2 regions of the Microbulbifer sp. CnH-101-G genome follow, and region 1 is predicted to be linked to the other one. Evidence: riboswitches for the same ligand, from Rfam matches in the RefSeq annotation. Region 1 holds a riboswitch; the other holds the start of a gene.

Region 1 (15,513 bases):
TGGGTGTGGAAGCGCTGTGAGGCGTTGAGCTAACCAGTACTAATTGCCCGTGCGGCTTGACCATACAACAGAGATGGTTACTAACGACTAGCTAAGCTAGCGGATTGTGAGCAAGAGACATACAATCGCTTGCGGTGTATTACTACAGATTGTTTTACCGACTAATTTGGGTTGACTGTTAACTGCTGAAAAAGCAATGGCAAACGAACAGTCAAACGGCAGCGCAGGGCAAACGCCCATAAGACCAACGCCAACCCAAGCCAGTTTGCCTGACGACAATAGAGTTGTGGAACCACCTGATCCCTTGCCGAACTCAGAAGTGAAACGCAACATCGCCGATGGTAGTGTGGGGTCTCCCCATGTGAGAGTAGGTCATCGTCAGGCTTCTAATCCGAAAGGGCCACCCAATGGGTGGCCCTTTTTTTATGTGTGAAAAAATGGTTAATAAAAATAATAAAAGCAGAAAATAGAAAAAGAGTTGGAAGAAAAATCCGCTCTAGAGAAAAGTAAAAACTCCGTTCAAACTCCAGCCAAATTTTTGCTCGCAACACTTCTACTGAAAAATCCTACTCGATTAAAATCCTAATAAACTAGAAAACTTCCTCAAACCACTGGAAGATTTCTAACTCTATAAATAAAGTACTTTCCTGATAAATTTCGCAAACATAATAAAAATAAGCAATGCAGAAAAACACGCTGCTTTATTTAATCCGCAGCTCGCCTACCCCCAAAAAATCCTCCGGAATTAAAGATTAATTTCCAGTACAAGAAAGTCATTGCACTGAAAAACTGACCCAGAAATACCAATAAAAAATTCGGTGATTTTTTGCACGTTTTGGTGAGCCTGAGCAACTACGGGCCCTGGCGCGGATATACCGCAGTTATGCACAAGTCTATCCAGACTTTCTGTTAGTAAAGCCAGCCTGAAAAGTGGATAAATGGCTTGTACTCAAAAATACTCCACAAGTTCTCCCAAGTGATCTGTTAATTTGTCATTCTCAGAATAATCAACAGGACAGGCAATCACAGAAACTGTGTGCGCTGCCAAGGCTTGCTTCAGGGTTGGTAAGAGTTGATCGCTTTCTTCGATTAAATAAGCCGTTGCGCCAAAACTTTCAGTATATTTAACAAAATCCGGGTTCTGGAAGTCGACATGGCTGTGATGCTTGAGCTCTAGATCCATTTTCCATTTGATGAGCCCATAGCTGCTATCAACAAAAATTAAAATAACAATGGGAATACTCTCACGGATTGCGGTTTCAATTTCTTGAGAGTTCATCATAAAGCTGCCGTCACCCATCACTGCGAGTACCCTACGCTCAGGATAGGCGAGCTTGACACCAATGGCGCCCGGTAGGGCAAAGGCCATAGTGGCGAGCCCGTTGGAGATCAGACAGGTATTGGGCTTGTATGCTGGATACAGACGTGCCATCCACATCTTCACTGCACCGGTATCGGTGAGCACGATATCATCTGCCTCCATAGCTTCCCGAATATCTGCAACAACCCGTTGGGGTTTCATTGGGCAGGCATTAGATGCCTTACCGTTGCCAATCTCTTTGCTGAGTAATTTTTGTATTTTGTAATCTTCGCTAGTCAGATTTGGCTTGGCTTTTACATGTTTGGTTAATTCTTTTAGGGAAAGAGTTATATCTCCTTCTATACCTTGTGCGATATTGAAATTGGCATCGACTTCCGCTGGAAAATTATGGATATAGATGATTTTTTTATCCGCTCTTGGGTTTATTCGTGCTGGTGGCATTTCCTGGAGTTCATAGCCTATACAGACAACAACGTCGGCGGTATCAAAGCCAAAATTGGCATAGTCGTGGACCATAAAACCCATCACCCCCAGCGAGTTTGGGTGATTCTCTGGCATGGTGCCTTTTCCATGAAATGTGCTGGCTACTGCTACATTTAAAGCCTCAGAAAACTGAACCAAAGCCTCCTGGGCATTAGCTCGGGCCGCCCCATGACCAACAAGAACAATAGGTCTTTGCGATTGGTTTAATATTTTTGCCGCACTCTTGATTTTCTCCATAGATGGAGCGGGGTTCTGCATGGTGTTAACAGGCAGTGGATGTTTATTAGTAGAAACTGCTATAGCCGCTATGTCTTCTGGAACACATAAGTAACATGCTCCGGGTCGCTCCTCTTGAGAGATCTTGAATGCTGCACGTACCAGTTCGGAGGTGGACTCTGGATTTATGATCATCTTTGATGACTTAGTGACAGGCTCAAACATCTTCACTAGATCAATATACTGATGGGTTTCTTTATAAAGCCTATCGATACCTGCCTGGGCACTAATTGCTACGAGGGGAGTGCTATCGGCATTGGCATCGGCCACTCCCAGTAGCAGATTGATGGCTCCCGGACCAAGGGTTGCACAGCACACGCCAGCTTTCCCTGTAACCCGGCCATACATATCTGCCATAAAAGCGGCAGCCTGTTCCGAGCGGGCAAGGATAAATCGTAAGCGGGAGCCATTTATGGCATCGATAAAGAGGATATTTTCTTCTCCGGGAATTCCAAATATAAATTCAACCCCTTCATTCTCAAGGCAGGAAACCATCAGTTCTGAAACGTTTGTTAGAGTGTTATTCATAGATATTTCCTTGGCATGAAGTTCGACTATCTATTAAATAAGCGGAGACTTTAGTCGAAGGCGTTACCAAGAATAGGTGGTAATTCATTTGTTTTACTAAACCGCTCCTTTTTAATGAAATTACTGCCAGAATACCAAAATAAGCTCGCAATTTTAGAGGGATTTTGGCGCTTATTCTTTATTTATTAGGTTGCCTGCTAATCGCTTGTTAGGATCGCTATAAAAAGAAAAAGAGAGTTTAATTCATGTGGCAGTTAAAGCTTCTATTGAGACTAATAGTTTTGGTTTCTCTTGGTTATGTCGCCGTTGGGTGTATGGGAAAGGGAGAGAAAATAACATCTCAACAAATACAAAGCTCTTCTTATGAGGCGGCTGCACGCATTGATGGTCGGGTAATTACCCTACAGGAGCTAGATAGTACTTTAGAGTTGGCTTTATATGATATAGCAGAGCAGGAATATGAATTACGTTTGAATAAACTCAATGCCTGGATAGATAAAGAAAACGGCAACATTGCATCCAGTAAAAAAATTGAGATTCTTTTGACTACTCCTGAGCCGCCGAGAATTACTTTGCCCACTGCTAGTCAGGATCCTCGAGGTAGCAGGGAGGCCCCTGTTACTTTAGCGGTTTTCTGCTCCTTTGAGTCCCCACACTGTAAAGCTATACAACCTGTTATACGTCGTCTTATGTCGACCTATAAGGGGTGGGTAAGCCAGGTACACTTTGATTTTCCACTTAAGTTTCACAGAGAAGGTATCCGGGCTGGCACGGCAGCACGCTGCGCGGCTGATCAAGGCAGATTTTGGGAGTACCACGATGCATTATATGTATTAACACCAGAAATTGATGGGGATACTTATTTCCAACTAATCGGGCAGTTACAATTAGATGCTCAGAAGTTTGAAATGTGTTTATCCAGTAATACCCCCAAAGCATCTGTACTTGAAAATAGGAACTGGGCACTAGGTCTAGGGCTTAAAAATGTACCTGTTGTCTTTATTAATGGCTTATATCTAAAAGGGCCGCGTAAATTTGAGCAATATGCCTATTGGATAGAAAAAGAGTTGCGGTCTATGGGCATAAATCCAAAAGAGACCTATGTTTGGAAAGATGATGAGATTATTGATGATCGTGATTTACCAATCACCGGTTTGCCACTTACTTTACTGGGGGTTAGTGAATCCAGTGTTAAGAGCAAATCAAAGGCGTTGATCCAAATAAAGGAAGCTGTGGCTAAATATTATAATGTAGGGCAAGAATTGTTAGCTGGTGCCTCCTTGCTCCGTCTTCACTCTAGTTATGCAGTTATTGAAAGTAAAGAAGGTCTGGAGAAGTTACCTTTGAAAGGGAAGGGGGGCACTGATGTTTTACAGACGCATTCCTATGAACAGAATGCTGAATTAAAGCGGCGCATTGAGCAGCCTTTGGGGCCCGGGAGCCGCCAGCTGATAGCTTCTTCAGGAGTTCTTACCTTAGGGCAGTCTTGGCTGAGTAAGCAGTTGGAGCAACGGGAAGTTCTGGAAGCCAAATTTATCGAGGCCGAATTGGAGGTTGAGGGACATCACCTGATGCGACTCGAAGGTATCACAAATAATGAGTTCTTCACCGCCCTGGGTTTTCAAGAGAATGATGTCCTAATGAGAGTTAATGATAGCTGGGTACATAGTGGTCAAAATAACCTATGGGATGCCCTTACCAGCGGTCAGATTATCGATGTGGCTTTTATGCGAAAGGGGTTGCCCCAGCGAATACAATATGTTGTTGAAGAGCAGGGCTATTTTGAGAAAGATTGAAGATAGCCTAAGAGAGGTAAAGAAAGGTAAATAGTTATGGGCCCACTGAGAAGTTTTCAGGAGGGCCCAATGTTCACCGAATGGACGACTAGTTATTTATCTGGATTGCCCTGCCAAAGTAGATCGGCAACGATGTTTTGGCCCTGTATACTGGGGTGGAAGCAGTCTCCACCACCAATGTCATCTTTGCCAAACTGGAAGGTACCAGCATTTACCTCATCTTCCCCAGTATACTCGGCTATCACTTCAACACCATTGGTGCCATTATAGCTCTCCGCCTCCTCAACGAGAATTTCATTGTAGCGACGTTGAGCTGCAGTAATTGCGTTGTAGCGAGTGGCAAAGTCTTCTCCATTTAAACTGCCGCCATTAGTGGCTATTTTGCAAATTCCAAAGGTTGACCAAACATGTTCACAATTTACCCGGGAATTGCTTGACTGCTTGGCTAAGCCGGCTGCTCGCAGATCCTGCACCCTTGGTACTGAGCCTAAAAGAATGGTAGATCCATTGGGAAGTCCGTCGACGAGTTTATCTAAGCCCGCTTGAATTGCTGAGCGCCACTCACTTTCTGTGTATAGAGGATCATCACAGTTATTGGGATCGGTACAATCCCGGTTACAAATATCGTTTCCTCCGAGAACAACTTCTACATGGTCGGGGATATTTGATTGAGATAAAATTCGATCAGCCTGAACAGCAAAGTTCTTTTTTCCTCCGCGCATTTCTGCCCCTGACTCAGCAGCTTTTTTATTCGCAGCCATGCTGGGTGAAATGATCTTGTACTTATCGTAAATACTCTCAACGGAGTTTTTATCACCATCAAACCAGGAGTGTTCTGGTTGGTCTCCACCGAGGAGACAAAACAAATCCCAGAAATACTTGTTACGGGTACAGTCTGCTCCGAATGCCATGGTAATACTGTCACCAGCAGCAACGGATTTAGAAGGGGCAGCTAAAGCTGTCGGTATCGACATAACACTTAAAACGAGTGCTGTTATAACTCCATATCTATTCCACATTGTATTTTCTCCCACACCGACTTTCGTCGTAGTTCATTATTGTTTTAAAACTGGATCGGTGAACCTGTGCAGTTTAGGTTGACGTGGAATGAGTGCCGGTGGGAATGATATCGACCGCTGGGTCAGCTTCAAATAAGTTGAAGCGTGTTGAATTTTTGTCGCCTAGAGCATCGAGATTTTTTGGTTGTAGCGCCATGGAGAGGGTTATTTAGAGTCTGTTGAAAGTTGAGATCGACCACCTGTTCATATTCGAGAGCTTCCACTATACTGCGCTCTACTTGTCGGAGTGCCTGTGGGCTGAGATCGCTATTGCGAGATCCGTTGAACCTGATCGGGGTAACCCCCGCGTAGGGAACAAGATCTGAAGTCGCCTGTTTTTTTACAGTTTGGCGGCTTTTCTCTTTGCGTGTGCCCTGGACGCTGCGACCTTTAAATCCTCAAGCTTTAAGGTTACGCATGTCCGAGATCATTGAACAATCCGGCAAAGCCGGAAAATCCACCCGCGCTGCCAGCCGCGATTCTGCTAAAGCATTTCTTGAGAACCTTACGGTTCAATCTTTTCCCAATTCACGAAAGGTGTATTTACCTGGGGAAACGCCGGATATTCAGGTTGGCGCTCGCCAAATCTGCCTGGGGGATAGCGTGGTAGGTGGAGATGCAGACAATCCCCTTCTGGAGCCCAATGAGCCGCTCACCGTATACGATACATCTGGACCCTATTCTGAACCTGATTTCAAAGTCGATGTACGCCAGGGGCTACCTAAGTTGCGTCAGGGCTGGGTAGAAGCTAGAGGCGATACAGAGCAGTTGGATTCCCGTCAAGCCGCCTATAGCCAGAAACGTATGGCAGACCAAGGGCTGGATCATATCCGCTTTGAAAATCTTCCCAGCCCGCTTCGGGCTAAACCGGGAAGTAATGTATCGCAAATGCACTATGCCCGCCGCGGTATCATCACGTCGGAGATGGAATTTGTCGCTGTTCGTGAAAATATGGGGCGCGCCAAACTCGCTTCAGAAATGAGTGAAAGCCAATATCAAAAAGCGCGCGATAGTATTTTTATTCCCGCGCAAATCACTCCCGAATTTGTTCGCAGGGAAGTCGCCGAAGGTCGGGCGATTATTCCCGCGAATATCAATCACCCGGAAGTGGAACCGATGATTATCGGGCGCAACTTCCTATGTAAGGTGAATGCAAATATTGGTAATTCTGCCGTGACTTCTTCTATTGAAGAGGAGGTGGAAAAGCTGGTTTGGTCCACCAAGTGGGGTGCCGATACCGTGATGGATCTCTCCACTGGCGCCAATATTCACGAAACCCGTGAATGGATTTTGCGAAATTCTCCGGTACCTATTGGTACAGTACCGATTTATCAAGCGCTGGAAAAAGTGAACGGCATTGCCGAAGACCTGAACTGGGATGTCTATCGCGATACTTTAATTGAACAGGCGGAGCAGGGAGTGGATTATTTCACCATCCATGCTGGTGTGCTGTTGCGTTATGTACCGCTTACAGCGAAGCGTATGACCGGTATTGTTTCGCGGGGTGGTTCTATCATGGCCAAATGGTGTCTGGCACACCACAAAGAGAATTTCCTCTATACCCACTTCGAAGAAATCTGTGAAATCATGAAAGCTTACGATGTGAGCTTTAGCCTCGGTGATGGTCTGCGCCCAGGTTCCATCGCCGATGCCAATGATGAGGCACAATTTGGAGAGCTGCATACTCTTGGCGAGCTCACAGAAGTTGCATGGAAGCACGATGTGCAGACCATGATTGAAGGACCGGGGCATGTGGCTATTCACAAAATCAAAGAAAATATGGATGAGCAGCTAAAGCACTGCCACGGCGCGCCTTTTTATACCCTCGGCCCGCTGACTACGGATATTGCCCCCGGTTACGACCACATTACCTCTGGCATAGGTGCAGCATTAATCGGAACTTACGGTTGCGCCATGCTCTGCTACGTGACGCCTAAAGAGCATTTGGGTCTACCCAATAAAGAGGATGTTAAAGAGGGCTTGATGGCCTATAAGATTGCGGCTCATGCCGCAGACTTGGCCAAGGGACATCCACGAGCACAAAAGCGCGATGACGCCCTGTCAAAAGCCCGCTTTGAATTCCGCTGGGAAGATCAGTTTAACCTCGGTTTGGACCCGGAGCGGGCACGAGCCTATCACGATGAAACTCTGCCTAAAGAATCCGGCAAGGTAGCGCACTTCTGTTCTATGTGTGGACCAAAATTCTGCTCCATGAAAATTACTCAGGATGTGCGCGATTACGCGGCCAAACAAGAAGCAGAGCGGGGAATGGAGGAGATGTCGATTAAATTTAAGGATATGGGTAGCGAAATTTATCACAAGGGCTGATGCGATTCTGGGGGAGGGTAGCTCCCCCAATCTTTGTATGAGTGCGGTGGAGTAAAGGGAGTTTGCTATCGCCAGTATCTATTTGATTTTGTGAAGATGGGTGATCTGTGACAGGCAAAACCAAAGCCAGTATAGCTATTGCCGGTGGCGGTCTTCTGGGGCGGCTACTCGCCTGGCGGCTCAGTCGGCGAGACCTGGATATAACATTGTTTGAGGCCGGCGATTTGTCGGCATCGGAAGGCGGTGCCTGCTGGACGGCGGCGGGGATGATCTCGCCACTATCTGAGTTGGTGCACAGTGATAAACGAGTCTACCAACTGGGACTGCAAAGCCTTGAGCTATGGTCTGACTGGTCCAGGCAACTGGAGCAGCAGAGTGGGTGCAAAGTGGAGTACCGCAGCGCGGGCTCGATTCTGGTGGCACACGGTAAAGACAGGAGTGAGTTATTACAATTCCTGAGGGAGTTGCAGGGTAAGTTGGGCGAATCCGCCAGGGAGCAGGTGCAACCGCTGGATGCCAATGCACTGGCTGAGTTGGAGCCTGCCCTGCAAAGCTTTGAGCAGGGGCTTTACCTGCGGGGTGAAGCGGATATCAATAATCAATGCCTGTTACCCATATTGCTGAGCATATTGCGCCAGCAGGGTGTGCATTTAAGAGAACACAGTAAGGTGAGTTGTGAAGCTGGACAAATTTCTCTTGCTTCAGGGGAAGAGAAATTCGACTGTGTGATCGACTGTCGTGGCCTCGGTGCCAAGGGGCAGGTGGAGGGCTTGCGCGGTGTCCGCGGTGAGGTGATGGTCGTGGAATCCCGAGAGGTGGTTTTACAGCGTCCAGTGCGCCTGCTTCATCCCCGCTACAAACTCTACGCCGTGCCTCGCAGTGATGGCCGCACTGTGATTGGCGCTACAGAAATTGAAAGCGAAGATCTGTCCCCGATTTCGGTACGCTCTAGCATGGAACTCTCCTCTGCCCTTTATTCCCTTAATCCGGCATTTGCCGAGGCTCGTATTGTGGAGACTCGAGTGAACTGTCGCCCTGCCACTATGGATAATCTGCCATATATACACAATGAGGATGGGCTGGTTCGGGTAAATGGCCTCTATCGCCACGGCTATCTTTTAGCGCCGGCGATGGTAGAGCAGGTCGTGAATCAAGTAACTCAACAACGGTTACAGGTGGTTTGATGCAGATATCAATCAATGGGGAAGCTCACAGCCTCGAATCTCCCATAAAACTCACTGCACTTTTACAACAACTTGGATATCGCGGAGAAACATTTGCCGTTGCGGTAAACGGTAGTTTTGTCAGCCGCTCGGAATATGGTAATACACAGATTAATAGCGGCGATAGCCTGGATATTGTTGCGCCAGTAGTGGGGGGTTAGAAAAGATGAGTGATCTATTAACGCTCTACGGAAAAACATTTAATAGCCGGCTTTTGGTGGGAACGGCTTTATACCCATCCCCTGCCATTATGCGTGAGTCGGTGCAAGCCTCAGCATCAGAAATTATTACTTTGTCTCTGCGTCGACAGAATCCAGCGCAGCAGCGGGATAATAGTTTTTGGAATTATATTCGCGAGTTTGGTTGCCAGTTGTTGCCCAATACTGCCGGCTGTAAATCCTCCCGTGAGGCGATCGAGCTGGCAAAAATGTCCCAGGAGATTTTCCAGACTGACTGGATCAAACTGGAAGTCATTGGCGATGACTACAACTTGCAACCTGACCCTTTTGGTTTGGTAGAGGCGGCGAGGGAGCTAGTTCATCTCGGCTTTAAAGTCTTGCCTTACTGCACTGATGATTTGGTCTTGTGCCGCAAGTTACTAGATGTGGGCTGTGAGGTATTGATGCCTTGGGGTGCGCCGATTGGCACTGGGCAGGGACTTCTGAATAAGTACAACCTGCAAACTCTGCGTGACCGCTTGCGTGATGTGCCGCTAATTATCGATGCTGGCATCGGTGCGCCATCGCAGGCTGCCGAAGCTCTGGAGATGGGATTTGATGCGGTATTACTAAATACTGCTATCGCCAAAGCGCAAGATCCCATACGGATGGCACAGGCCTTTAAGTTGGCGGTGGAATCTGGACGAATCGCCTTTAATGCGGGCCTGATGCTCAGGCGACAAACTGCCAGCCCCAGTACCCCAACCCTGGATATGCCATTCTGGCAGCAGGCAGAGAGTATGCTGCAGGATTAGGATGTTTATGCGAGATCAATTTCTAACGAAAAAACCTATCACCTGGACCATTGCTGGCAGTGACTCTGGGGGAGGTGCCGGTATACAGGCAGACTTGCTGACGTTTGCCGATTTTGGCTGTCACGGTTGTAGTGCTATCACCGCCAACACCGCACAAAATACGGTGGAAGTGACTGCGATTAATGCAGTTTCTTTAGAGGTACTGGATTCCCAGCTACAGACTTTACAGCGGGACTTATTCCCCTCTGCGATTAAAATTGGCCTGCTGGCCAATACCGGTCAAGTCTTGTTGGTTGCTAATTTTTTACGCAAATTAAAAACGATACAGCCGGTTCCCGTTATTTATGATCCGGTTGCCGTTGCCACCAATGGAGCAGGACTTACTGAGGGCGATATTGTCGCGGAAGTCTTGGCTCAGTTACTGCCGCAGTGTGATCTGGTGACTCCCAACTTACATGAATTGGAGTGGCTTACCCGGGCAAGTACCACGGATGCGAAATCTATTTTAGAGGCTGCGCGACAGCTGCACGCCTTGGCAGGTACTGCGGTTTTGGTGACCGGTGGCCACACGCAGTTGCGGCCAGGTGAGGTTTCTGACTTGTTTTGGGACGGTGAAAAGGCCGACTGGTTTATTGGCAAGCAAGTGCCGGGTAATAATACGCATGGGACCGGCTGCACTTTATCCTCTGCTATTGCCGCCTGTTGCGCTCTCGGTTATCCCATGAGAGATGCCTGTGTGGTTGGTAAGGCCTATGTGCAACGTGGTTTACGCCTTGGGGAGAATTCCCATATCGGCGTTGGTGCCAGCCCGGTAGGGCATTGTGGTTGGCCACTAGACTTGGCGGATTTCCCTGAGATACTGGTCGCGGGTGAAGAGCGCGCGCAAGATTACGGCCTTAGCTCTACCCAGCCATTCGTTCAAGGATTTGCTGCAACCGATACCCAAGCTTTGGGTTTATATCCGGTGGTGGATACTGTGGAATGGTTGCAATGCCTCGCTGAACAGGGCGTGCGCACCTTACAGTTGCGGATAAAAACGCCCGGTGAGGATCTACGTGAGCAAATTAAGCGCGCGGTCGCTATCGGTAGGACTTATAACTTGCGCCTGTTTATCAATGATTACTGGCAGCTAGCGATTGAATGCGGTGCTTATGGTGTTCATTTGGGGCAGGAGGATTTACAAGAGGCGGATCTTGCTGCAATCCAATCTGCGAGCCTAAAGCTGGGTATCAGTACCCACGGTTTCTTTGAATTATTGTTGGCCTATCGATATCGCCCCAGTTATCTGGCGATCGGCGCTATTTACCCCACCAATACCAAGGATATGTCTGATCAGTTACAAGGGGTAGAGAAGCTGACGCGGATGGCTGCACTTCTACCCAATTACCCACTGGTTGCGATTGGTGGCATTAATCAGCAGTGTGCACCAGAGGTTATTGCTACGGGAGTGGGCAGTATCGCTGTGGTCAGTGCAATTACCAAGGCAGAAAATTATAAGCGGGCGGTTGCCGAATTCAATGCCCTCCTGGAAGACAAGTGTACGGAAGTCGAGCCATGTTAAGCAGTAAGGAGCTACAGCGGTACAGCCGCCAGATGATACTGCCCCAGGTGGGAGAAGAGGGACAGGAAAAACTGGCGGCGGCACGGGTTATAATCATTGGTCTCGGTGGCTTGGGTAGTCCGGCAGCACTTTACCTCGCCGCTGCAGGTATCGGTGAGTTGCACCTGGTAGATGGCGATCATATTGATCTTTCTAATTTGCAGAGACAGGTGCTGTACAAAACCAATCACCAAGGTAAATCAAAGGCACAGGTGGCGGCACAGCAGTTAACCGCAGCAAATCCCAATATTCGAATTTATGCGCATCCTCAAATGGCCGATGAAACCTGGCTTAGAGATCATGTTGCACAGGTGGATTTGGTGCTGGATTGCACGGATAACCTAAAAATACGCTACCTGATAAATCGAACTTGTCATGAAATCGGGCGACCAGTAGTGATGGCATCAGCCCAGGGCTTTTCCGGACAGTTGATCAGTTTTGATTTTTCTAAGAATAAAAATCCCTGTTACGCCTGTCTGTTTCCACCCCAACAGCAGGAAGATATTCATAATTGCTCAACGATGGGGGTGATTGGTCCGATTTTGGGTGTTGTTGGCAGCGTTCAAGCTTTGGAGGCATTGAAAATTTTACTCGGTTTGCCGGCATCCAGTCTCGGTCAATTGTATTTAATTGAGGGGGAGACCCTGGCTATGCGGACACTAAAGCTAAATAAATCTGAGAATTGTCCGGTTTGTTCTGCATAGAAGTTGGCATAATTATGCAACAAATAATAATTTTTTAAATTTCTCGGAGTGTCGGATATTTTTTTTGTGGTTTTTTTGAGGGAAAGTTTCGAATTTTGGGGATAGGCGTGACACATCTTCCTGATATTGTTAATGTGTAATCGAAAGCTGTGTATTTATAGATGTTGAATTTTGTGTCTTGGCTTTCATAGGCTCAATATTTGTATCTTTTTCAATACATGGACTTTTTTACAAAAACCCAACTCTTATACACGAGGGGCGCGTTGTTATGAAGAAAATTGACATTGGTATTAGTGAAAGTGACCGGGAAAAAATCGCTGGTGGCCTCAAACACTTATTGGCAGACAGCTATACCCTATACCTGCAAACGCACAATTTTCACTGGAATGTCACAGGCCCGCTGTTTCGTGAATTACATCTGATGTTTGAGGAACAGTATACGGAGCTTGCAGAAGCGGTTGATGATATCGCGGAGCGTATCAGAACCTTGGGAGTTCCCGCCCCAGGCACTTACCAGGCATTTGCTCAACTGAGCTCAATTGAGGAAGTGGTAGAAGTTCCTGCAGCCGAGGACATGGTAAAAATATTAACCGAAGGCCACGAAAAGGTCATTAAGACTTGCCGGGAAGTATTAAAGTCTGCGCAAAAAGGGGAGGATGAATCCACCCTTGCACTGGTGTCTGATCGCATGCAGGTGCATGAAAAAACTGCCTGGATGTTGCGGGCTACCAGTCAATAAGGCTGTTTTCAGTGCGGGCGTTTTGCCCGCACTGAATAAATTATTTCGGTAAGTATCCAGGATGTAAGTCCCCAGGGTCTTGTTGAATACATCGCAGAAAAGCGCTGGCCGCAGCAGAGAGCGTGCCACGGCTTTTCATCAATATACCGACCTCCTGGTATACAACAGGCGCGGATAGAGGATGGCAGTGCAAACCGTACTCGCGCATCTGCCCTTCGCACAGGCTCGGTACCGCACTTACCCCCATATTGGCCCGAATCAATTGCCCGATAGTACTGAGCTGATTGGCTTCACACAGGTAACGGGGCACCTTGCCACAGTCTGCAAAGGCCTGCTCTGTCCAACGGCGCACAGCTGATCCCCTATTCATAGAAATAAACGGGTAGTCCGCCAGGTCGCGCCAGTGCAAGGCCTCTTTGCTGGACAGAGGGTGTTGCGGAGGAGTAACCGCGATAAAGCGATCTTGCTCCATGGGGATAAACTCCAAGTCGCCCAGATCCTCCGGGCGGAAACTGATGCCCAGCTCTGCGCGCCCCTCCTGCACTGACTGCACAACACCCTCCATCACAATGTCTTCCAATACAATGTTGATCTGGGGATTGTCCCGGTGAAAGCTGGCCAATAATTCGGGTAGGCGATTTAGGGCGAAGGCCGGGATTACCGCCAATAACAACTGCCCACGATCGAGGCGAAAACGCTGCTGAATGGCATCAAGAGATTGGTCCCAGTTGTTAAGCAATTGCTCTGCACGGGTTAGGAATTCACGGCCCTCTGGGGTCAGTACGAGTTGACGACCATCGCGACTGAACAGCGGTCCCCCGGTGGCGTCTTCCAGGTTGCGAATAGCCACCGACAGCGCCGGCTGGGAGGTATGTAGTTGTGCGCTGGCCTGCGCCAGGCTGTGGCTGCGCGCAACGGCTACGAAGGCGCGGAGCTGTTTTATAGTGGCACTCACTGGGGCTCCAGACTGATAACCGGGTTCCCGGCAGGGTTTCAGAAATGCTTTCAGAAAAAGTTAAGATTTATTTAATAAACCTTCGAAAGATTAAAATAGTTTAAAGTTGTAGGGCAAGGCATGATTGTCCCTTTCGCCCAGTAAATGGGTGTAGAAACATCGAGAATAATGAACCCATAAGGCCTGCTGAAATGAAGGACAATACACAACCCCTCTGGCAACCGAGCCCCGAGGCCATTGCCGCTACCCAGATGGATGAGTTCCGCCGCTTGATCAACGAAAGGCACCAGCTTCAGCTGCAAGACTACAGCGCGCTCTACCAGTGGTCTGTACAGGAGAGGGAATCCTTTTGGCGTGACTTATGGGATTTCACTGAAGTGCAGGCCAGTGCGCGCGGTGAAGTGGTATTGGGTCGTGACAGTATGCCGGGTGCAGAGTGGTTCCCCGATGCCCGTCTCAACTTTGCCGAGAATCTTCTGCGTTTCCGGGACGATAAACCGGCCTTGGTTGAGCGCCTGGAGAACGGCAGCCGACGCCAGCTCAGTTATGCGCAGCTGCACAGCCGGGTAAAGCGCCTTGCCGCAGCCCTGGCGGATCAAGGGGTTTGCGAAGGGGATCGGATCGCTGGCTTTATGCCGAATGTGATCGATACCGTAGTGGCCATGTTGGCAGCCACCAGCCTCGGGGCGATTTGGACTTCCTGTTCGCCGGATTTTGGTATCAACGGGGTATTTGACCGTTTCGGCCAGGTGGGGCCAAAAGTACTGTTTGCCTGCGAAGGCTATTTCTATAACGGCAAGGTGATTGATTCCCTGCCGCGCCTGCGTGAAATTATCGCACGTATTGATTCCATCGAGAAACTGGTGGTGGTACCGGTTGCCCGCTCCCAGGAGGAAACCCGCCAGTTATTGGTGGCGGAGCCTCTGGAGAAAGCAGTCATACTGCAGGACTTTGAAGCAGCGGCGCCCGAGCGCGAACTCTCTTTTGTCCAGACCGCTTTCGATCATCCCCTCTACATCATGTACTCCTCCGGTACCACTGGGGTACCCAAGTGTATTGTGCATGGCGTAGGCGGCACACTGCTGCAACACCTTAAAGAGCACCGCTTGCACTGCGATCTCCGTCGCGAGGATACGCTCTTTTACTTCACTACTTGTGGTTGGATGATGTGGAATTGGCTGGTAAGTGGCCTGGCCTGCGGCGCCACCCTGGTCTTGTTTGACGGCTCACCTTTCTACCCAGAAGCAGAGAGCCTGTGGGATATGGCAGATGAAGAAGGTATCTGTGTATTCGGTACCAGCGCCAAGTATATTGCTGCATTGGAGAAGAGCGGCTGTAAACCCCGTGAGAGTCATAAGCTGCAGCGTTTGCGCGCAGTTTTATCGACAGGCTCGCCCTTAGCTCACGAAGGCTTCCGCTATGTGTATCGGGATATCAAGAAAGACCTGTGCTTATCTTCTATCTCCGGTGGTACCGATATTGTGTCCTGCTTTGCCCTGGGCAACCCAACCCTGCCGGTCTATGCGGGA
Region 2 (15,513 bases), 1.3 Mb from region 1:
CTCAATTATGGGCGTTGATGGTCGAGATGGTGGTTGGCTAGTATTGAATGGAGACCCTGGGAGCCCAACGGGTTCGCTTTCATTAAAAGTGGATGAAAGTGGAACTGGAAGAAAGCACGGTTCTGCGGAAAGAGCCGGGTATATTCTTTTCCATTAAGGATTTTTCTATTAAATATCGGTACAAATAGGATAGGCTACTGATAATAAACGAGCCACCGCCGTCATTGGCTGGCGGTGGCAATACTGGAGTCTAGGCTTGGGTAGTGAGGTATTGCAGGATATCGACTATCTGTGCAGGGTTCTGGGCCCAGGCCTGCGCTGAACCATCGACCTCTTTTAAGGCGTGTACCAGGGATTCATCATGCAGGGTAATATATGGTTTTCCCAGGGCCGCACAGTAGCCTGCATCAAATGCAGCGTTCCATTGCTTGTACTTCTCACCAAAGCGAATAATGGCCAGGTCACAGCTCTCAATTGAGTGTTTGATGCGAATGGCATTGACTTTAGCCGACTTATGATCCCGCCAGAAGGAGTTGGACTCCTGGCCAAGACCATCTCCGGCAGCGTCACTGGCATCGTGATCGGTAACTGCGGATGAGAAGGTGATGTCCAATCCCTGCTTCTTGCAACCCTCGATGATTTGGATTCTCCAGTCAGAATGAATTTCACCGGAAAGGTACACTCTTAGCTTCATAAAGCCGCCTCCTAGGGTAATTAATGCTATGCATCGTATAGTTGCTGCGTATTTTACATGATGCCATGGGGAGGAGGGAAAGGCGCTGGGGTGGTACTGGCGGTGATCCTTACAATGGATAATGGGCAGGCCTTTATGTCTGCCCATAAGGCCTGCCCACTCGAACTGGCTTTTGCTTTGTCTTAGAGCTTTTGCTGGATAAAAGTAACCTTGTTGGGAGTTTTGCCCGCAGGTAGTCGGGTGGAATGCATTTGAGTGAGTAACCAGTTCCCATCTACCTTCGCCAGTACTGCACTCTCAAGCCAGATAACCTCCTCGCTGTTGTTTTTTTGCGTAAAGTTAGCTTTGTTCCAGTAATTCACAGTGAGTAGATTGCCCTGTTGTTCGTAGTTGATGATGCTGAAGTAATTCGTTCTGGTATAGCCAGAGGGCTTAACCACTTTAACCAGATCCTCTATGGTCCAGATTTCGCCGTGTTCCAATAGAATGAAGGAATCGGTAACCGTACTTCTCATTGCCTGATGATCAAACTTCGACATAGCCGCGAAAAGCTTGTCGATAGTGTTGAATGCTTCCGGTCTCTTCTCGGCATGGCTAGTGGCTGTCGCAAATAGTAGTAAAAAGATAAAGAACGTTCTGGCCATAACAGGTATCTCCCTATACTCGTTGGTGTTGATGGTAATCCTTGCAGGATTGCAACGATTATATCTTTGTAGAGCAATAACCAGTCAATGCTGGTTTGTAAAGGGTATTTCTTAATTAGCGATCGGGAGTGGACGCAGCTAATGTTAACAAAGCTTGGCACTGAGTGATAATGGCGCTTGAATCACAGAGTTCTTTTTTGGCACTCCATTGCAGAGCATACCAAAGTACACATAGGTACTTGTAAATTAACCGCCAGTGGTGCAGGCGCTGCCAGTCATTACTGTCTGGTGTTCGTTGAAGATAAATAGCTAGTAATTGTTGTTGCTGTGCTGCGGATAGATAGTGTTCTTCGACCAGTGCGGCAAGGTCATAAAACCGATCCCCCATGGAGGCATATTCCCAATCGATCGCGATAAGTTGCCCGCTACTGCTTTTAATTAGGTTTTCTTTGGTTAGGTCGTTGTGGCAAAGGCATGGGTTATCATGAATAGCCTTTGTTGCATTAAAGCTGGTTGATAATTCACTGTGCAACTGTTGTAGAAGTGGATAGAAATCGGCTTGAGTATCAATTGATGACCAATAGTGGTCAATCTTCAGTTCAATATCGAGTTGACTGCCTATTGCCGGGAGAGAGTGAATATTACGGAGCAGTTTGGCAAGTTGTTCCAAGGCACCAGCGGTCTCTTTGTGCCAGGGCTGGCCCTGAATAAATTCAGTTACCAAATATTGGCAATGAGGATCACAATAAATAAGGGGCGCGCAGAGCCCGGCATGACTGGCTCTGCTGAGGACTTGGGCTTCAGCTGCCCGGTTCAGGTCCAGCGCCTGGCTGAGAGGGGAGTTATGGCGTACAACCAGAAGCTCCTCCCCTGATGAGACTAGATAGGTTCTATTGGTTTGCCCGCCTGCCAAAGCCCGTATAAAAGTTGGCCTGGACTGGCTCCAGAGATGCCAGTCGCAGGGAATAATATCATTCTGAGTATCGCTCATAGGCACTGGGGGCTAGATCGCATCGCTGTTAAGCGTTGGAAACTTGGCCACTTTTTGTAGAGGCAAACCGGGTTTGCTCAGCTTGATTCTGCCTGTTATAGATGGATTTCCATTGGAAAAAACCAATAACAACCAACACCACGTAGAGCAAAAACAACAGCGCGGTGAGGTAGAGCCCTCTATCCAGGTAGAGATAGATGGAGGCTCCATCCACCACAATCCAGTAGATCCAGTTTTCCAAGACCTTGCGTGTCACCATATAGGTGGTCACCACGGCTCCCAGGGTGGTGAAGGAATCGAGATAGGGTAGCGCGGCGCTGGTAAAGTTATCTAGCAGATAACCGAATAATACGGTTAGTATACCAACACCACTGAACACCATTAAGTGGGTTTGTAGTTCCCACCGGTGAATCTTCAGATCTTTGTTTTTGTCCCTGTGGTGGCGCCATTGCCACCAGCCATAAACAGCCATGACTAGATAGAAAATCTGAAGTGCGGACTCCATCAGCAGGCTGACATCCCAGAATAAAACCAAATAGATTGCGGTACTGGCGAATGCGGCATACCAGCAGCTGATTTTCTCGCGCATCGCCAGTAGTAGGTAGGCGAGGGCCAGAATAACTGCTGCAACTTCCCACAGGGACATGGCCGCAATTGAGGTGCGAATAATTTCAAGAAACTCGGGGTCAAGCATGGGGTTCTGCCGGGGCTAGGTCGCCATCGATAAATTTACAAACAAAAATGGCGCGTCCAAACTGCTCGTAGGATTTACGCATTTCTATTTTTAGGATATCCATTAGTAAATCATACTCACCAAATACCTGAGTACTCATGGTGTTGGTGATCACTCTCAGTCCTGAATGACTATTCAGACGTTCAATAAAATCTTGAATACTGGGGATGTACTCATCTTTTAGTGGGTACATGCTGATTTCTACAGAGAGTTGCATAGTTTTCCCCATTGTTCGCAAAGGACCTAGTGGTAACGATTCTCAATTCTTCGCTACCTAACCAGATTAAGCCCGTGAATAGCAGGTACGCTATGTATCTAATATTTCACGGGCAGTTATCGGTGTTTGTCGGTTACATTACCGATGATTTGTTAGAAAGTATAAGTACTGGTTACTCCGGCAATACGTGGTTCACCCCGTTGATAGTAAGCTTCTGGAGCATAGCCATTAACTGGATTGTTGCCGAAATAGAAGCCCCTGGTGTTGTAATCTTCGTCGGTCAGGTTTCTACCCCATAGGGAGACTTCCCAGTTGTCAGCCCGATAAGTGAGACGGGCGTTGAGTAATTCGTAGGCAGTGGATTTTTCATTATGGCTATTGGAGAAGTAAAACTCATCTTTGCCTTCCAATTCCAGACGCAGTACCCAGTGGGCACTGAGATCAATCTCGGTGCCAGTGAAGAACTGATAGCTTGGTGCATGAGCTACATCACGGCCATCCAGATTTACCGGTAGCACTATACCGGTTTCTTTGTCCTTCTCCGTGTCTACGTGGGTGCTACTAATAAAGTCCTCAAACTCGGCGTTTAGCCAGCCTGCAGAAGCGAAGAGGCGTACAGTTTCCGTAGCCTGGAAATTTATTTCCGCCTCAAAGCCATAAGTTTTACCGCCCGCTGCGTTGCCCAGATACTCTCTAAACTTTTTACTCTCAGGGTTGAAAAGTGATTGTTTGGCTTGAACATCGTTGCGATCCTGGTAGAAGGCTGCTAGCTGGGCCTGTAAACGGTTATCCAGCCAATTGCCTTTGGCTCCAAGTTCGTAGTTAAGCAAATGCTCTGTATCGAACTCGAACATCTCACGGTAAGCTTCTACATTATCCGCAAACTCTGCGATGATTGCCCCGTTCACCCCCCCTGCCTTATAGCCACGTGAAACAGTGGCGTACAGTAAAGTGTCTTCGGAATAATGATATTCTAAAGTTATATTTCCACCCCACAAGTCCTCACTGCTATCTGCCTTGGTGGTATAGGAATCAGAATAATCCGCACTACGCCTTTCCAGGCGAAGCCCGCTAATCAGGTTGAGGGTGTCGCTCAGTGTGGTGCTCAGTTGCCCATAAACTGCGCTGTTTTTGGTATCAAACTCACTGCTAAAAAAGCTGTATTCAGTGGTTATGCCTTCAGTTGCTCCTGAAACCTGTAAGAGGTCTTCTTGTTCATGGCGATGATAAACCCCCAGTACCCAGCTAGTGTGTCCTGCAAAGAGTTTGGAGGCCTCGGTGGAAAGCAGGCGTAGATCCAGGCTGGTATTGTCTTTGTCCCGCTGGTAATTATCGGTTTGACTGTAACCCCAGGGATGAAAATCTATATAACTCCAATCCTCATCGTATCCGTATTCGGTATCGGAGTTGGCGAGGCTTAGGGTGGTTTCAAGAATAAAATTTTCGTTACCCGACCACTGCCCAGTTAAAGCGCCTGCCCAGCTTTCCTGCTGGTCCCGACCGGGCTTGTCGGAGAGGGTTTCGCGGGTATTGTATAAAGAGAAGGCATCGTAGCCGTTATCGGCATCAAGGTAGAAGAGTGTCAGGCCGAGCTGTAAGTCGTCACTCGGTGAGTAAGCCAGTTTGCCACGCAGCACGGACTCATCAATATTGTTGGTGTCATCGCGGCCCAGGTATTGGTTTTCCATATAGCCATCGGACTTTCGCTCGCTGGCGGCAATACGGAAGCCAAGCTGCTCGGTCAGGCTGCCGCTGCCAATGGCAGAGAGGCTGCGGCCACCATATTCACTCAGTTCGGCAGAGACCTTGCCTGTAGTTTCTGAAGTGGGTGCCGCGCTGCGCATGTTGACCAGTCCCGCCAGGGCATTAGCACCATGCAGGGTGCCTTGAGGGCCGCGGAGGATCTCTACCTGCTCGATATCCAGGGTGCTGGCAGCCAGACCAAGACCAGTGAAGTCGATCCCATCAATGACCAAACCTACGGAAGGATTAACTGGGTCGATAAACTGGCTGCGCTCACCAATACCGCGAACCTGAATAAAGCGTCCTCGTGAAGCGCCAGTAGAGAAGTTGACATTTGGTGCCATATTCAACAGCTGGTCCAAGTTACCAGCGCCTCGCGTCTCAATACTGCTGGCGTCCATCACACTGACGCTGCCTGGCAGATCGAGCAGGTTGGTATCGCGCAGTTGAGCCGTCACTACCACCTCTTCAAGCCCCCTGTTCAAGGGCTCTGCAGCTAAAGCCAATCCACTAGGCGAGCCCGCAATAAGGCCGATGGATAAAGCAATCGGGTGGATTGTGAACAGTTTCTTCATGGTTCTCTCTCGGATCAACACTAATGAAAGAGACCCGGAGCGCGACGAGGGAAGGGCTTTGGTATGCCTACCTATTCCTACGCCGGTATTAACCGGATCAGGTTCAAGGGTTTGCTGTAAAAGATCTTCTTGATCTCGCAGCATCTCAGGCCTTGGCCACCCCTTAGGTTTTTGCGGGCGCGATGATAGCAGATGTTTCGCTCATTATGGGAAGAAGGCACTCTTAACCTTCGAGCTTGGGTTTCTATGGGACGTTTTGGGTATGGGTGGCAGTGTTATAGGGATTGGAGGGGCGTGATAAACAGTTTTCCTCCTTATTATTCCCTCTCTTCCAAAGCTCGGGTTAATGTAGAGGAGACGTTTCTGCATAGATGAATATTAAATATAATTTCAGGCCGCAGGTGCGAGGCTATAGCTAGTTTTAGCTTAGATTTAGAGGTTGGTGTAATAATGAAAAATTGCCCTGATTGTAATGAGAAGCCCATAGCTTTGATTGGCTGGTGTAGTGGCATCAATTCGATACAGTGTACCTGTAAAAGTTGCGGTGCGGTCCTGTCGGCGAATCTTGTAACTTGGGGAGTGCTGATAGCCATTGTTGTTGCGATGTGCGCAGTGGCTTATGTTTCATTGGTTCACTTCGATGTGCATTTTAAACAGGATCGCTGGTTGTTAATGGGTTTGATCTCTATTCCAGTTCTTATTGGGTCATTGCTGGGATACTTGGTCGGTGGCTATAAAGTAAAGGGAAGGAGCCTCCAGTGAGCGGTTTATGTTTTACTTCTCTACAGTGGCAAATTGGTAGATAGCAATCTATGGAATTGGTGATACAGAATAGAATAAAAACACTTGAGGCTGAGAAGGGCATAGAAATTTTGTATGCCTGTGAATCTGGCAGCCGGGCATGGGGCTTTGAGTCACCAGATAGTGACTGGGATGTGCGTTTTATTTACAAGCGAGATCTCAACCACTATCTGACTCTTGGAAACCCAAGAGATGTTGTGGAGGTGCCCTTTGATAAAGCGTTAGGTGATGAGCTTGACCTGGTCGGTTGGGATATCAGCAAAGCATTGGGTTTGTTGCGGGGGAGCAACCCGACATTGATTGAATGGTTGTTCTCTCCAAAAGTTTATCTCAGTCAGCGAGAGGTTTGGGATGAACTTTGCAGCCTTGCCAAAAAATGCTGGCAACCAAGAGCCTTGGCGCACCATTATATAAGTATGGGATTTAATTGTTACTCCAAATTTGCTCGAAAAAATGATGAGGGTTCCAAAGAAATTCAAGTCAAAAAACTGCTTTATGTAATGCGTTCTATCCTAAATGCACTTTATATAAAAAGATTTATGGCTATTCCCTCGGTCGATTTTATGCAGATGTGCAAAGAGCTGCTGGTGAATGCACAAGAGGAATGGTTGCTGCAGTTGATATCCAGTTTGATTGAGAAGAAGAAAGGGCTGGACGAAGGCAGTCTTGTCGTTCTGGATGCCCGCCTTGATCACTGGATTCAAGAAAATTTGGACCGTGGGGTGGCCAACTCAATTGAGGAGCGACCTAAGATGGATATAGCGGATTTTGATAGACTTTTTCACCGGGTGCTAGGCATTTAATATTGGGTGACGTATTTAACGTTAAGTATTGATCCATAGTTTGTGCTCGGTGAAAGTGTCTAAAATATTGGACTTTTCTTCGAGCGTTCATTGCATATCTCTGTTCAGGACTTGGCCTGACCAGAGAAAACTCCTTATGAGGCATTTTTTGGCTCGTATTATTCATAAGCTGTTCATGCTGCTTTCAATACTCTTTTAAGTGATGTTTGGGGCTAGGGTGCCCCTATTAATCTTAATCACTTCATGGAAGGAAGCATCTTATGACTGAGGAAGAAAAAAGAGAGCGAGCTAGAAGGCGCTGGAGGCACCTGCGCTCCACTTTGGCAACGCTAGGGCTTTTAGGCCGCTCAAGAGGGGCAAAAATGGTAGCCACTCCTTATTGGCCGGAAGTGCATCATCCCAACCATCAGGCGACCCATGGCCGCAATGGCAATGTCCGTTATCTCTCCGACCGGGACAGGCTGAAACACCGCGCAACATTTACGGGAAACACGCTGGTTATTCCTCTGCAAAGAAGGTTTGAGCTGGGTATCCTGCAAAATACGGCGGGCAATATTATTTATGTTGTGGATTCACAGCGAAATTTCTATGTCGGAAGAAAAAATTTAGGTCATTTTCATCATTCCTCATTTATGGCAGGTGGGCCGGTCTTAGGTGCAGGAACCATTGTGCTGGGCGCCGGTTATCAAATACTCGAGGTCAACAACCACAGTGGCCACTATCGGCCAGGTGCTCGGGAATTAAAGCGGGTGGCGCTTGCTATTAGCTCACTCGGTGGGGATTTGAATCAGATACCATTTCGTGTATCGGGAGCGGGGCCCGATGTTGTTTATGGTAATGGGTTGGCGCTTCTGGATGCGGCGGTTTAAATAATTGAGGGCAGTAGTTTCTTTGAGAGGAGAAGGTGCTAGTTTGAAAGCGGGTTGAAGTGGGGCTTTGAAGCGGGGCTTTGAAATGGGGTATTGGCATAGAAGAGTGGTAGGGGAGAACAGTGTGCCCTAGTCAATGAAGGTAGGGCACACTTAACGTGGCACAGGCTTTAGAAGCGTCTGCGGAACATCGGCAGAGGTTGGTCCACACCAGATTGATAGCTATCCCCAAAATCGTGTAAGGACTCTTTCAGGCTGGTGAGAGGCTGCTCGCCTTCGAAAGCGTAGGCATTAAAGCCGCAGCGCTGAAGGTAGGTGAGCTGGTCACGCATAAAGCCGCCCACTGCGCGCAGCTCTCCTTTGAAGCCAAAGCGTTCGCGAAGCAAACGACCGGCAGAAAATCCGCGGCCGTCGGCGAAGGCGGGGAAGTGAATCGCAATCAAGGGTAAATTTGCGGCTTCGCTGCCGATAAGCTCTGCACCTTCGTCACTGTCTAGCCAGACGCCCACTTCAGCACTGCGCTTGGCCAGGGCCTCCCGGTGTGCCTGCCACTGATGCAACGGCACAATCACTTTGCCGGAGGGCAAAGCGTTTATATCAAACGTTTCCCCTTCTTCCAGCTGCGGCAGTATCTTCCACTCATTAGTGACCACTTCACCATTGAGAATCAACTCGGTGGGGTTGCCCGGCTGTGGGCCCAGCTTAACTGGCTTTGGCATAGACTCTCTCCTTGAAGGGCTGCAGGCCGATGCGGTTGTAGGTGTCGATAAAGGGCTCTTCGGCCTGGCGTTGTTCGACGTAGAGATCGAGGATCTTGCCGATTACTTCGGGAACTTCAGCCCGTGAGAAACTGGGGCCCAATACCTTGGCCAGGCTGGCTTCGTTGGAGGCGCTGCCGCCCAATTGGATCTGGTAGAACTCCTCGCCCTTCTTATCCACACCGAGGATGCCGATATGGCCCACATGGTGGTGGCCACAGGCATTCATACAGCCGGAAATATTCAGGTTCAGGTCGCCAAGGTCGTAGAGGTAATCCATATCGTCGAACTGACGCTGGATCGCTTCGGCAACAGGGATCGACTTAGCATTGGCCAGGGAGCAGTAATCGCCACCGGGGCAGCAGATCATATCGGTGAGGGTGCCAATATTCGGCGTGGCAAAGCCGTGTTTGCGCGCCTGTTGCCACAGCTCGTAAAGCTCGCCTTGTTCCACATCGGCCAGAACCACGTTTTGATCGTGGGTAGCGCGGGCTTCTCCAAAACTAAAGGCATCGGCGAGATCGGCAATGGCCTCCAGCTGTCGGTCGGTGACATCACCGGGGGGCACACCGGTAGGTTTGGTGGAGAGCTTGATGGCGCGGTAACCCGGCACCCGGTGAGGGTAGGTGTTGCGATCCAACCAGCGCGCGAAAGCCTTGTCGCTATCGGCCTGTTGCTGTAGGGCAGCTTCACTGGCGGCGCCATCAAAGGTCTTGTAGTCGGGCGCGGTGAAGAAGGACTTGGCCCACTGCAGAGCTTCTGGGGTCAATTTCTCTACCCCGTCTTTAATGTGCTGCCACTCTTCTTCCACACGGCGACCAAATTCTTCGGGGCCTAGAGCTTTCACCAGAATCTTAATACGCGCCTTGTACTTGTTGTCGCGGCGGCCCAGCTGGTTGTACACACGCACAATCGCTTCCAGGTAAGAGAGCAGGTCTTCTTCCGGTAGGAAGTCGCGGATCGTCTCGGCAATAACCGGTGTGCGGCCCTGACCGCCGCCAACCAGCACCTGGAATCCAATTTCTTCGCCGCGCTTCACAATCTGCACGCCGATGTCGTGTACACGAATCGCGGCGCGGTCCTGCTCGGAGCCACTCACCGCGATCTTGAACTTGCGCGGCAGGAAGGCGAATTCCGGGTGAAAGGTGGACCACTGGCGAATCAGTTCGCAGTAGGGGCGCGGATCGGCAATCTCGTCGAGAGCGATGCCCGCATAGGGGTCAGAGGTGGTGTTGCGGATACAGTTGCCGCTGGTTTGAACTGCGTGCATTTCCACTTCGGCCAGCTCGGCCAGAATAGCGGGTACATCTTCCAGTTGGGGCCAGTTGTATTGCAGGTTCTGACGCGTGGTGAAGTGCGCGTACCCTTTGTCGTAGTCCCGGCTGACGCGCGCGAGACGGCGCAGCTGGCTGCTGTTGAGCAGGCCGTAGGGCACGGCGATGCGCAACATGGGGGCCAGTCGCTGAATATAGAGGCCATTTTGCAGGCGCAGTGGCAGGAATTGTTCCTCACTCAACTCGCCGGCGAGGTAACGTTCCGTTTGGCCGCGGAACTGGGCAACGCGATCGTTAATGATGGCGCGATCCCGGTCGTCGTATCGATACATAACAGCTTGATTCCATTGCCTTTGTGCGCGGATGGTGGAGAAAGGGGCAAGTCCCGGATGGTTCTCCGCTGGCGCCTAACATACCAGCACGCTTATGCAAAAAATAACAATATTTTCCGCTATGTCTGTAACCAACAGTTATAAGAGGGCTACTGCTGGGTTAATACTTAGTGGAACTGACAAGTAAGCGGTTTCTGTTTCCGCTGATCGTATTTGATTGCGGTTGCTTCTGTGGATTATAGCGACAACGTTTTCTGAGGGTTAGCTAGGGTATCTCGCATGAAGCCGAGGAGATCCTCTGGGAAGAAATCTGCGGTGTTCACCTTTAAGGTCTTCAATGGTCATGAGCGTGTTATGGGGGTCTCTAGCCAAAGAATCTAGAGAGGAAGGGGCACGTTGAGGTGAGCGGGTTCCAGATTGATGAAAATCTGATCATATTGGCTAGGTAGCTATAGCAGCTTTAGCTGGATTCTACTGCTTGAGTCCCCTCGTGTATTCTCTGCGAGAATGAATCCATCATCGCTAACAGCAAGACAAGAGACTCGATTCGAAGTTAATACAGCTGTAATTCGCTTGAAAAGAACGTAGATTTTGGCTGTAGCTCCCTTCTAGTCATGGAGCTAATAATGGAGTTCTTGCAAGGTAGTATTTCATTGGTACTAGCTCTTCGTTACTAGCGCATGAAAAACAATGGCGCAAATACTGTGGCCGCCAGCTGATCGGCCACGTTGAGAAAGTGATTGAGTGCAGCCTACCAATGCAACTATCAGAAACTTCATGATAGTAATACCACAGGAATCACTATTGAATGTATCGAGTTGAAAGCACTCGCTGAAGCTCCCAGTACAAGTGCCCTAAATTAACGCAAAGCCCCCCGGGATTACTAAAGTCTCATTATTGGCAGTAATAGTTAAGTTGATAAAGATACTACTGGCAACAAACTAGCTTAAAGTTTAGATGGCTCAATCGGAAACCAGAATACACCGATTAGGAAATAGAAAAGATATAAATTCCGTGTTTATGAAGATGAAAAGCTTCACTCTGTATAACAATTCTCTTATCTCCCATATTGACATTGCTCATGTTTGTTTGAGTAAAGGTTGCACATAAGAAACATGGCTGTGTAATTTAGATTGAAGCAGAAGCTTAAATTAACTTCATAAAAGGAAATGTTATGCCATTACCAAAAGATATAAAAGAAATGGGGACTGCTGTTTACCCTGTTGGTGATTTTGATTTGGACTATCAAAATCCAAAGCCCCATGAAAATGGTAGCCGCTCTATTTTGACGATGAATGTATCGGTATATCTTGAGCTCGATTATCAGTCTAAGCACGATAAAGTAGTGCATGGATATTGCAGTAAAAATAATATCCAACAAAGAAATACTGATGGCAGCCAGATTTCTTACAAGGATAACCCCAGTGCGGATAGGGTGCTGAGTACCTTTTACAACGAGCGTGCAGAGACGGCTGCATTGATAGCAATAGATTACTTTGTTGAACAGTGGTTAAAAGGAAAGACATTGCAGGAAAATGAGAAGATGTTCCCCTCTGTACAAAGAGATGAGCAAGACGATGGTTATCATTATGATGTTACATGTTACTACACTCCGGAAACCACCTATGTAGTATTTCATTGCCATCCACCGAAAAACATCAAGGTGACGCTCTAGTTAGAGCTTTAGTAAGTTTCTGCCTTAGGTAATGACGCTCTGCTGTTAACTCTTGCTGGATAGGGAATATGGTCTTCAAGGGAATAGCCATTTCTCTTGGAGGCTATATCATGCTTTTACTAAAGAAATTGCATAACTTTCTAAGGTGTGGAGTTAGTTGACAGTGTTAAAATTTTTATTAACTCTTATAACTGCAAACGGATCGCTGGCAAGGATGCATGCAGATGTGAATATAAAGAAGGGGGAATTTACACAACTCATTGAGTTTGTTGTAAGAGTTCCTGTAATTTATATGGTGGAACTGGTTGCGGAGCCTTGCCAGGGGATGCGCAGCAATATCCCCGAATGATTTTCAATTTAGTATGGAAATTACTGGTGCGCTCGCGAATATAGTTAGCGTCCTTATCGCGGGTGCCTGTAGTCATCTGAATTGTAATCGCAGTTTTATCGGTCTTTAAATGCTGAATAACACAAGCCTGATCCCTATAAATGGATGGATCTACGATCCAACCCCGGTCCGCCTTGCAACTGCAGACTCAATTTGCTCTACTTGATCAGCCGCTACTTGCGGCTCACCTACTTTGAATAACAATAATGGTAATCGGAGAAATTCGATGAATGAAGAAGTAGCTGTTACCCCTGAAGAAGACAATTTTGTAGATGCCATCGCCGCCGTGGCTCTCGTCGCTATCTTTGTCGTCACCTGTATTTTCTGGGTTTCCACCCGCTGATCCGCTATTCGTCCGCTAATGAATAGCTCAGGCCCGGAGCTGAGTCGTACCGGGTAAATCCCCCCTTAAAGCTTATAAATTTTCTAAGCAATACTACCCTATGGGGATAGCCACCCGGGTCGATAAGTATTTGTGCGGAGAGTGCGTGATGTAGCGGGCTGGATGCCCGCATTCGGAAAGGGCAAGGATTCAACCCATATTGCCCAGTACAGTCTTTACGATCAGTATCAGAGTCAAGACAAACAAAATGGTGAAGACAATTCCAGCGACAACATAGTGGGTCATGTTGCCGCTTTGAAAGTCCTTCTCTCGGTTCTTGTTGCTCTGAACTCCAATGGCCCCCGCTAGAGTGCTCAGTACAATCTGGCCAAGTCCGGGCTTCCTTGCTCGTTTCTTATTATTTTCCTGCATGGGGGGATCCTCACTCTTCGAGATTTGGGCGCAGCCAGCGCTCCAGTTCCTGTTCACTAATTCCTTTGCGCTTGGCCAGACTTTGCAGCTGGTCCCGACCGATTTTACCGACATTAAAGTATTTGGCCTGCGGGTGGGCGAAGTACCAGCCGCTCACTGCGGCCGCCGGCATCATGGCGAAATGCTCGGTCAGGCTGACCCCGGCATTTTCTTCGGCACTCAATAGTTTGAACAGCGTAGCCTTTTCCGAATGGTCCGGACAGGCGGGATAGCCGGGCGCAGGGCGAATACCCTGGTAGGCTTCTTTGATCAGCTGTTCATTGCTCAATTCTTCATCCGCCGCATAGCCCCAGTATTCCTTGCGTACCTGGCGGTGCAGGGTTTCGGCAAAGGATTCTGCCAGCCGGTCTGCCAGGGCTTTCACCATAATCGCGTTGTAATCGTCGTGTTTGGCTTCGTAACTCTGCGCCAATTCGTCGGCACCGATGCCGGTGGTTACCGCGAAGCCGCCGACATAATCGAGATAGCCTGAATCCAGTGGGGCGACAAAATCCGCCAGGGAGCGGCACAGACCGTCGCCGCCCATTTTATGCACCTGCTGGCGAATATGGTGCAGGCGCGCCAGCTCGTCGCTGCGCTCTTCATCTTTGTACACGATAATATCGTCGCCGACACTGTTGGCGGGCCAGAGGCCGAACACGGCGCGGGCGCGCAGCTGCTTCTTGGCAATCATCTCTTTCAGCAGGCGCTGGGCATTGTGATAGAGATCGCTGGCAGCCTCACCGACCACTTTGTCCTTGAGGATTGCCGGGTATTTACCCGCCAGGTCCCAGGATAAAAAGAACGGTGTCCAATCCAGAGTGTCGAGCAGGTTTTCCAGGGGAAAATCATCGATCACTGTGATGCCCAGTTTTTTGGGCTTTACGGGTTGGTAATTCTGCCAGTCGAACTCAGGGGCGCTATCGCGGGCTTCCGCATAGGTAAGGCGGGTGTCGTTGCGCTTTCTATTGGCGGTGCGGGTGCGCACCTTTTCGTATTCGGCGCGGACCTTTTCAACAAAGGCCGGGCGCAGTTCATCAGAAATTAAACTGCTGGCCACCCCCACGGCGCGGGAGGCATCCGCTACATAGACCACCTGGTTGCGATTGAACTGGGGATCAATTTTCACTGCGGTGTGTGCCTTGGAAGTGGTGGCACCACCAATCAGCAGCGGAATATCAAACTTCTGGCGTTCCATTTCTGCGGCGACATGCACCATCTCATCGAGGGAGGGGGTGATCAAACCGGATAGGCCGATAATGTCGCAGTTCTTTTCCCGGGCGGTTTGCAAAATAGTTTCTGCGGCCACCATCACGCCGAGGTCGATCACCTCGTAATTGTTGCAGGCCAGCACCACTCCGACGATATTCTTGCCGATATCGTGTACATCGCCTTTAACCGTAGCCATCAGGATACGTCCGTTGGGCCGGCTGTCCTCGGTTTTTTCCGCTTCGATAAATGGTTGCAGATAGGCGACCGCCTGCTTCATCACCCGTGCGGATTTCACCACCTGGGGCAGGAACATTTTGCCCTCGCCAAACAGGTCGCCAACGATATTCATGCCGTCCATCAATGGACCTTCGATCACATCCAGGGGGCGAGTGCTATTGGCGCGTGCCTCTTCAGTATCTTCCTCGATATAGTTGTTGATCCCTTTTACCAGGGAGTGCGCCAGGCGCTCCTTGACCGGCAGCTCACGCCAACTCAAGTCTTCTTTGCGCGCGGTGCCGCCGCCTTCACCCATATATTTGGGGGCGATATCCAGCAGGGCTTCGGTGGATTCGGCATTGCGGTTGAGGATGACGTCTTCCACTTTCTCCCGCAGCTCTTCAGGAAGCTCATCGTAGACCGCCAGCTGACCGGCGTTGACGATGCCCATATTCAGGCCGGCCTTGATGGCGTGGAATAGGAATACCGAGTGGATGGCCTCGCGCACCGGGTTATTACCGCGGAAGGAGAAGGAGACGTTGGAGACGCCCCCACTGATTTGGGCACCCGGTAGATTCTCACGAATCCAGCGGCAGGCTTGGATAAAGTCCACCGCGTAATTGTTGTGTTCCTCAATGCCAGTGGCGACGGCAAAAATATTGGGGTCGAAAATAATGTCGCTGGGGTTAAAACCGACTTCCTTCACCAGAACGTCGTAGCTGCGCTTACAGATTTCGATCTTGCGCTCAAAAGTATCTGCCTGGCCCTGCTCATCAAAGGCCATCACCACTACGG

Evidence for each region. A riboswitch is a leader RNA that binds a small molecule or an ion and turns the genes downstream of it on or off. The one in region 1 is predicted to bind thiamine pyrophosphate.
Region 2: it holds a riboswitch for thiamine pyrophosphate, as region 1 does, so the genes downstream of both, ACJJID_RS08895 (TonB-dependent receptor) here and thiC (phosphomethylpyrimidine synthase ThiC) in region 1, are expected to answer to the same signal.

Annotation. Positions count from the first base shown of each region.
Region 1 is NZ_CP174292.1:747,902-763,414, forward strand. It holds rRNA gene ACJJID_RS03465 (23S ribosomal RNA) at 1-64, shown strand, start outside; rRNA gene rrf (5S ribosomal RNA) at 269-384, shown strand; gene ACJJID_RS03475 (acetolactate synthase large subunit) at 950-2,608, opposite strand; gene ACJJID_RS03480 (thioredoxin domain-containing protein) at 2,854-4,404, shown strand; gene ACJJID_RS03485 (SGNH/GDSL hydrolase family protein) at 4,497-5,423, opposite strand; TPP riboswitch at 5,696-5,794, shown strand; gene thiC (phosphomethylpyrimidine synthase ThiC) at 5,880-7,790, shown strand; gene thiO (glycine oxidase ThiO) at 7,898-8,974, shown strand; gene thiS (sulfur carrier protein ThiS) at 8,974-9,174, shown strand; gene ACJJID_RS03505 (thiazole synthase) at 9,180-9,986, shown strand; gene thiE (thiamine phosphate synthase) at 9,994-11,547, shown strand; gene ACJJID_RS03515 (HesA/MoeB/ThiF family protein) at 11,541-12,290, shown strand; gene ACJJID_RS03520 (Dps family protein) at 12,559-13,029, shown strand; gene ACJJID_RS03525 (LysR family transcriptional regulator) at 13,070-13,984, opposite strand; gene ACJJID_RS03530 (acetoacetate--CoA ligase) at 14,176-15,513, shown strand, end outside.
Region 2 is NZ_CP174292.1:2,011,385-2,026,897, reverse strand. It holds gene ACJJID_RS08925 (putative Ig domain-containing protein) at 1-157, shown strand, start outside; gene ACJJID_RS08920 (YtoQ family protein) at 251-694, opposite strand; gene ACJJID_RS08915 (nuclear transport factor 2 family protein) at 877-1,338, opposite strand; gene ACJJID_RS08910 (phosphotransferase) at 1,454-2,329, opposite strand; gene pnuC (nicotinamide riboside transporter PnuC) at 2,358-3,023, opposite strand; gene ACJJID_RS08900 (hypothetical protein) at 3,016-3,279, opposite strand; gene ACJJID_RS08895 (TonB-dependent receptor) at 3,432-5,597, opposite strand; TPP riboswitch at 5,655-5,771, opposite strand; gene ACJJID_RS08890 (nucleotidyltransferase domain-containing protein) at 6,410-7,201, shown strand; gene ACJJID_RS08885 (hypothetical protein) at 7,462-8,070, shown strand; gene ACJJID_RS08880 (DUF934 domain-containing protein) at 8,241-8,789, opposite strand; gene ACJJID_RS08875 (nitrite/sulfite reductase) at 8,773-10,434, opposite strand; gene ACJJID_RS08870 (hypothetical protein) at 11,609-12,109, shown strand; gene ACJJID_RS08865 (hypothetical protein) at 12,273-12,458, shown strand; gene ACJJID_RS08860 (DUF2970 domain-containing protein) at 13,030-13,251, opposite strand; gene metH (methionine synthase) at 13,262-15,513, opposite strand, start outside.